Regions from separate parts of the Paenibacillus sp. 2003 genome, predicted to be linked through region 2. Evidence: riboswitches for the same ligand, from Rfam matches in the RefSeq annotation. Region 2 holds a riboswitch; the other holds the start of a gene.

What was found. Region 2 has a riboswitch for glycine ahead of sdaAB (L-serine ammonia-lyase, iron-sulfur-dependent subunit beta). Riboswitches for the same ligand answer to the same signal wherever they lie in the genome.
Region 1: it holds a riboswitch for glycine, as region 2 does, so the genes downstream of both, gcvT (glycine cleavage system aminomethyltransferase GcvT) here and sdaAB (L-serine ammonia-lyase, iron-sulfur-dependent subunit beta) in region 2, are expected to answer to the same signal.

What each region holds. Positions count from the first base shown of each region.
Region 1 is NZ_JAVDTB010000002.1:724,256-727,992, reverse strand. Features, by position in the region: gene gcvT (glycine cleavage system aminomethyltransferase GcvT) at 1-1,115, opposite strand, end outside; glycine riboswitch at 1,332-1,433, opposite strand; glycine riboswitch at 1,437-1,559, opposite strand; gene gcvH (glycine cleavage system protein GcvH) at 1,903-2,295, shown strand; gene J2X75_RS15120 (PTS mannitol transporter subunit IIBC) at 2,716-3,737, shown strand, end outside.
Region 2 is NZ_JAVDTB010000006.1:133,989-137,725, forward strand. Features, by position in the region: gene sdaAA (L-serine ammonia-lyase, iron-sulfur-dependent, subunit alpha) at 143-1,120, opposite strand; gene sdaAB (L-serine ammonia-lyase, iron-sulfur-dependent subunit beta) at 1,110-1,799, opposite strand; glycine riboswitch at 1,912-2,046, opposite strand; glycine riboswitch at 2,051-2,173, opposite strand; gene J2X75_RS22300 (phosphotransferase enzyme family protein) at 2,522-3,538, opposite strand; gene pstB (phosphate ABC transporter ATP-binding protein PstB) at 3,734-3,737, opposite strand, start outside.

The DNA of each region.
Region 1 (3,737 bases), on a different contig from region 2:
GTAGGTGTCTTAGACGTACGTGTCCGTTTATGAAAAGGGGTCTTCACGACCTCGGCTTTCAGTTTCTTCCCTCGGATCTCAATTTCAAGCGGGGTTCCCAGCGCAGCGTATTTGCTGTCGATGAGGGCAAGCCCCAGATTACGCTTCAATGTAGGTGATTGCGTGCCTGTTGTCACTTCACCGATTTGTACGCCTTCGGCGTAAATCGGATAGTGGGGGCGAGGAATGCCGCGCTCCAGCACTTCGATGCCGACCAGTTTGCGGGCGGGCCCGTCATTTTTTTGCTGTAACAAGGCTTCGTGTCCGATAAAAGGTCCGGCATTCAGTTTCACAAACATGCCAACGCCAGCTTCTAGCGGAGAGATCGTTGCAGATAATTCCTGCCCATACAGAGGCAGCTTGGCTTCAAAACGCAGCGTATCCCTTGCACCAAGTCCAGCCGGAACCAGCCCGTGCTCTTCTCCAGCCTGCATTAATCCATTCCAGACCATAGCGGCCTGATCCGCAGGAACATATAGTTCAAAGCCATCTTCACCTGTATAACCGGTACGGGACAACAGTAATTTTACTCCGCATATTTCAGCATCCGGCACAAAACGAAACGGTTCAATCGAGCTTACATCCGTATCTGTAACTTTCCCGATAATGTCTACAGCCAGTGGACCTTGTAAGGCGAGCAGCGCCGTCTGCTCCGAATCGTTGGTCATGCTTACGCCGGGGATCAGGTGCTCTTGCAGCCATGCCCAATCCTTGTCGATGTTGGAGGCGTTAACCACGAGCATATAATGCTGATCTTCCAGCTTATACACGAGCAGATCGTCCACCACACCGCCATCTGGATAACACATCAGGGTGTACTGGGCTTGACCGGGAACCAGCGTGGTCACATCATTGGTCGTCATTTGTTGCAAAAAAACTTCAGCCTGCTCACCCTGTACTGTGAATTCGCCCATATGGGATACATCGAATAGTCCAGCACGCTCACGCACCGCTTCATGTTCTTTCTGAATTCCGCTAAATTGCACCGGAAGCTCCCAGCCTCCAAAATCAATGCACCGTACGCCTTCGTATTGCTGATATAGTGGGAAGAGTGGTGTTCTAAGCAAATCGGACATCAAATCACCTCGTCATGGACCGTCAACCGGCCGGAAATATAATCGTGGATCAATGAAGCAGGGTATTTTTAAATTTTTCAGCTAGATATTTTCATCACATAAGTATGGTAAGCAGCTAGGGCAGCGTCGTTCTACATCCTGTTTTTCGTTTTTTGGGAAAAAGGAAAAGGACAGGCCAAAGAATCGGCATGCCAAGTAGCACGCTGTATTCTAAGGCTCTGTCCCTTGTACCTGAGAGTTACCCCGCTGCGGTTGTGCAGCAGGTTTCCCCTTGGGTGATCATAACGCCCGCACAGGGCGAATAGATGCTCTCCAGAGTTGCGTCCCGTAAAAGTCCTTTTGCCTGAGAGATTCACCCCCGCTTATCGGTGGTTTACTCCTTCGGCGTTACCTCATGTACATCCCGAATCGGGTGTCACGGGTAATCTCTCCCTTTACATTCATCCGCGGGTATATCATGGTCCAATAAACACATTTACTCCTCTCATTAAAACGTGAATCCACTACCGATGTCAAGAACGATATCATTGATAATGAATAAAAACCGAATGTTTAATTTAGATTTAATGTTATTGTTCGTGTATTTATAAAGAGTACGCTTACTATTCTAATATTCACCAGTATATGAAGAAAGAGTGTAATCCGGTTACAGGATTTAGAGGTCTTCAGCAAATAAATTGTGAGGTATCTTGACATTTGAATCAAAAATATCATACGCTATATTCTGGGAAAAAGGTTAAGGTCAAAGAACGCATGCACTCATTAATGAAAAGCGAGGCGGATATCGATGAGCGAATTGAAAAGTGATTTCCTGTACAGTGAAGAGCACGAATGGGTGCAAACCGTAGGGGAGGATACTGTACGTATTGGCATTACCGAGTTCGCGCAGCATCAGCTGGGTGACATTGTGTTTGTGGAATTGCCTGACCTTGAAACCAATGTAAAAGCAGAGGACAGCATCGGAACGATCGAATCGGTCAAAACGGTTTCGGACTTGTTCTCTCCCGTCACAGGTTCAATTATTGCAGTGAATGATTCGTTGCAGGACTCACCTGAACTTGTGAACAGCTCTCCTTACGAGGAAGGCTGGATGATTGAGATCCGTGTTGAGGGAGATCTGACAGCAGCATTGTCTACATTGATGAATGCAGACGCGTATCGTAAACATACGGAAGAATAGGATCAACGAACTTGTACTTATTAACATATATTTTATAACCAAAATGAAATGAGTTTCATATTTTTTTGACCTGTGTAAGCCGGATGCTTGCACAGGTTTTTTGTGCTTTCCAAGAATGGTTTTGAATAGGGATCGAGGCAGATTGGGGATGTAAATCACCTGATTGGACCAAGCTATAGGTTAGAAAATGATTCTGGAAATGATAAAAGTCATAGGCAAGAAAAACCTTGTGTACCAATGGGTTCAGCCATTATGCATCGATTAAAAAGATTACATAACCTAATGTTGTCATCATTGTTCATGACGAAAGTACGCTTTCATTTCATTGAACAGGAGAGCATTCTCGCTTAGGATTACAGCAGGGGAGAAATGATACCCCTTTCATAAATCATAATCACTTGATCCAAGGAGGATAATACAATGAGTAATTTGGACCAATCGTCCAATTCCAAAGGTGGGCTACGGGTAGGTGTGCAGCGTTTTGGCCGATTCCTGAGTGGTATGGTCATGCCGAATATGGGAGCGTTCATCGCCTGGGGATTAATTACGGCCATGTTCATTCCAACAGGCTGGTTCCCTAACGAGACACTGGCACAGCTAGTTGATCCGATGATCAAATATTTGCTGCCACTGTTAATCGGTTACACCGGGGGTACGATGGTGCATGGTCAGCGTGGTGGTGTCGTGGGTGCCATTATGACCATCGGGGTCATCGTGGGTAGTGATATCCCGATGTTCCTCGGTGCCATGATTGCCGGACCACTGGCAGCATGGATTATCAAAAAGTTCGATAAATCCATTGAAGGTAAAGTTAGAGCCGGATTTGAAATGCTGGTTAACAACTTCTCAGCCGGTATTATTGGCGGAATCTTGGGGATTTTTGCATTACTGGGCATCGGGCCTGCTGTAGAAGCGATTAGCAAAGTATTGTCTGCCGGGGTACAAGGCTTAATGAATCTGGGCTTGTTACCGCTGGTCAACCTAATCATTGAACCAGGTAAAGTATTGTTCCTGAACAATGCAATCAACCACGGGATTCTTACACCAATTGCAACAGATCAAGCGAGAGAATTAGGGCAATCCGTATTATACATGCTTGAATCGAACCCGGGTCCGGGACTTGGTATCTTGCTTGCTTACTGTTTCTTCGGACGCGGAATGGCCAAATCTTCTGCACCGGGTGCCGTTATCATTCATTTCTTCGGGGGAATTCATGAGATCTACTTCCCTTACATTCTGATGAGACCGATTCTGATTCTTGCTGCAATCGCGGGTGGCGTCGCAGGTACATTAACATTCATGCTAACCGGAGCAGGACTTGTTTCGGCACCATCACCGGGTAGTATTATCGCGTATTTCCTCTTAACACCAAAAGGTGGATACCTGCCGATGCTCGCAGGGGTGCTTGTAGCAGCAGTCGTTTCCTTCCTGGTTGCAGCAGT
Region 2 (3,737 bases):
ATTAGTAGCCCAGCTTCGCTTCATTTGACAGTATAAAACAAGCGTCCTGCAGAACCCGGATTCGGGTTCGCGGACGCTTGTTTTGTATTCGCCATTATACATAATAATGTCACTGATGATATCCCGGTAGTCCCAGTTCAGCTTAAACCTGAGGGTCCGTGTCCACTTGAGCATTGTCCGCCCCACTTGTAGTTGTGTCAGAATCCACTGTCTTCGACTCCATCTCCGGCTCTGCACGCTTGGCCTTCGGTTTTGCCAGCTTCTGCATCATTTTACGGCCAGTTGGCGTCTGAGCCAACCCGCCTTGGGCTGTCTCCCGGTGACGGCTCGGCATCGCACTGCCTACTTCCAGCATAACGTCGATGACTTCATCTGACGGAATAGCACTACGCACTCCGGCCAGGGCCATATCAGCCGCAGCCAGCGCCGTAACTGCACCCAGTCCGTTACGGACGATGCATGGAATCTCAACGAGGCCTGCGACCGGATCGCAGATAAGGCCCAGTGTATTTTTTAACGCCAAGCCTACGGCATGAACGACCTGTTCCGGTGTACCTCCACGCAGTTCAACCATGGCACCCGCAGCCATGCCGATCGCGGAACCCACTTCTGCCTGACAGCCACCTTCCGCACCGGAGATAAATGAATTGTTGGCAATAACATAACCGATCGCTCCCGCGCAGAACAACCCATTCACCAAATGTTCGTCCGTCCAGCCAAATCGCTCCTGTGAGCTAATAAAAACACCGGGGATGATGCCGCAGGAACCGGCTGTTGGTGTTGCCACAATCCGGCCCATGGAGGCATTTACTTCAGATACACACAGGGCATACGCCATGGCAAGTGCGGAAGCATCTCCTGAGCAAGTTTCACCCTTGCGAATGTACTCGGCCATTCTTTTACCGTCTCCACCCGTTAATCCACTGCGTGAAGTGGTATCTTCCGTTAACCCTTTACGTACCGCTTCCTTCATCACCTGATAATATTCAGACATCTGCTTCACAACATCCGCTTCCGGTGTATTGGTCTCCTGAACCTGCTCCTCGATCATCAGTTGAGCAATCGTTTTGGATTCCGCTGTACAGATCGTATTCAGTTCGTGTAAATGTTTAAATCGCATCCGAATCAACTCCTCTCTTCAAATCGATGACACGAATGTCCAGTACATGATCCAGCTCCTTCAGACGCTTGAGCATATCAGGATTCGGCACGCCGTCCATCTCCATCGCAGTAAGCGCTTCGCCATCACGGGCTTTCCGATCCACCTGCATATACCCGATGTTAACCTCGGATGAACTGATCGTGGACGTTACCGAGGCAAGCACTCCCGCTTTGTCCGCATGCCGCAGCACAAGTGTCGGAAACTCACCACTAATCTGGACACGAAAATCATTCATCGCATGCACCGATACACTACCACCACCAATAGAAGCACCGATTAAGGAACAGGTACGCCCTTCATGCCACAACTCAATTTTGACCGTATTGGGATGAGGAGCAGGCAGGCCGCTTGTATAAAACTCGACTTCCATGCCCGCTTCCTCTGCGTATTGCTCTGCATCCGGAATACGCGGATCGTCTGTGACATAATCCAGCAGACCGCCGATCAGTGCCAGATCTGTTCCGTGCCCCTGATACGTATCAGCAAATGAACCGTATAGTGTCAACCGGGCACGATCGGGCGTACAACCTAGCCACTGACGAGCGATTCTTCCGAGCCTTGCTGCTCCAGCTGTATGTGAACTTGAAGGCCCCGTCATCGACGGACCAATAATTGAGAAAACATCTTTAAATCGCACCTTGTAACCCTCCAATTGTGTTCGTCATTTCCATCCAGATCCCATGCCATAATGTTCCTTTATTACTGAATGATGACATCAAAAAAGGACAGAAGAAGGCCTCAGGCCCTCTCTCTGTCCTCGATACCTGAGAGTTTCACGATCAGCAGTGTCTCACGACAAGGTGCATTGCCTGCGATTACAGACAAGTCACCGGACTAACTGATCATATACCCCTTGGGTGGCGCAGTTCGCGCACTCTCCAGAGTTGCGTCCAACGATGGTACATTTACCTGAGAGATTAACCGCTGCGCCGGGTGCGCAGCAGCTTGCTCCTTCGGTGCCTGAACACTAGCCATTGCTCGGCTAACTCAGGTCTCTCCCGCTCGTTATCATCCGCTGTATGGAACCATTCTGAGCGTATGTCAGAACAGTAATGGAAATCGTTCATTTCTTCTTCATTAAGATTAATCGACCGGAAGATCAGTGTCAACAAACTTAACGATTTCTTTGGATGTATTTCCTTGATTTCCTATTGAACCGATGAAAACCAGAATATTTTGTCAGCTTTCATCACATTAATACGATAAAAGGATATTTTAAACATATTATTTCATTTTCCTTCAATCAAAGATGTGCTTACTACTATTTATGATATTGTCCACGAAACTGTTCGGGTATTCAGGCAACCATAATATTTGAACCACACTGTTCGTAGCCCTTCCTGATCTGCACACCCTAATTCACAGTTCGTAGAAGATACTCTCGTTCTGTACATAGGGTCTGCAATACTTGCTGCATAACTTCGGCATGCGGTCTTTCATCCATTCGTGTCTCGACTCATTCGCCATCTGAAAGGCATAATAACCCAGTGTAAAGATCAACATGAATCCTTCCATTAATCGGATATCACGATCCGTCAGTGGCGCGATCTGTTTGGTATAACCTGATAAGAATATGTCACGTTCCTCCCGATTGAACATAAGTGCTGCCCCTCCGGCATCGAAAAGATAATAACCATAACCGTGTAGGCAAAAATCAATCAAGGACATCCCCTGATCCGTTATCAGCAGATTGTTGCGAGTAATATCCCCATGAATGATCCCCCATGTCCCTGCGTGCTGCGGGTATGTTTCTAGCTGCTCATTAATGTTCTCAAACGTCTCACGAAGCAGATCGAAGTCTTCCGTTGTAAAAATCCCCAGTCGGACGCCTTCCTCTAGCTGCCCTAGCATGACCAAGTTCTCATGAATGTTGCCATATGCCGGCCGCACCTTTGTTTGATCTGTCTGATTCTGCTCACGCCCATATTGATGAAGCATCTGCAGTTGTGCCCCAAGATCATAGATCTGTTCTGTTGTCAGGCGTTCTCCCTGCTGGATGTCCCTTCCCTCAATCCACTCCAGAACTGTACAGCAGATCTCTTTACCTGCTTCACTTGTCCATAACGTGACCCAATCTCCTGATACATTGCGTACCGGATGCTGTACGCGTAATGCTGTCGTTGCATTTAACTCATGAAGCAGGTTCATCTCTGCCTCCAGCGCAGGAGGCGTATGCTGAATACCTGTCATACTTGCATATGCGGCTTGATGGATACGTAGCAGATACTTCTGCCCGCTTGCTTCATCAACGACATGATACGTCAGATTCTCATTATGACGAATATATGAAACGACAGGTTTCTCAATAGTGTAGTTCTGTATAATCTGAGCTGCCATATGGTCGTAAGACATCTGATCCGTAGTGATTATCAACATCTCCTTCAAAGTAATGTAAACGTTCTCTTAATACTAAATATCGTAGCATGATTGCTTTGCATACAGCAAATTCTTCCGAAATGAAATTTAAAAAGCACAACCCCCGAACAACCGTCCAGGCATTGTGCTTTCTTTTGTCTCTATTTATTTCTCAATCTCTCTGTCTGTTGCTCTATGTGACACTCCATAATCCAATTAA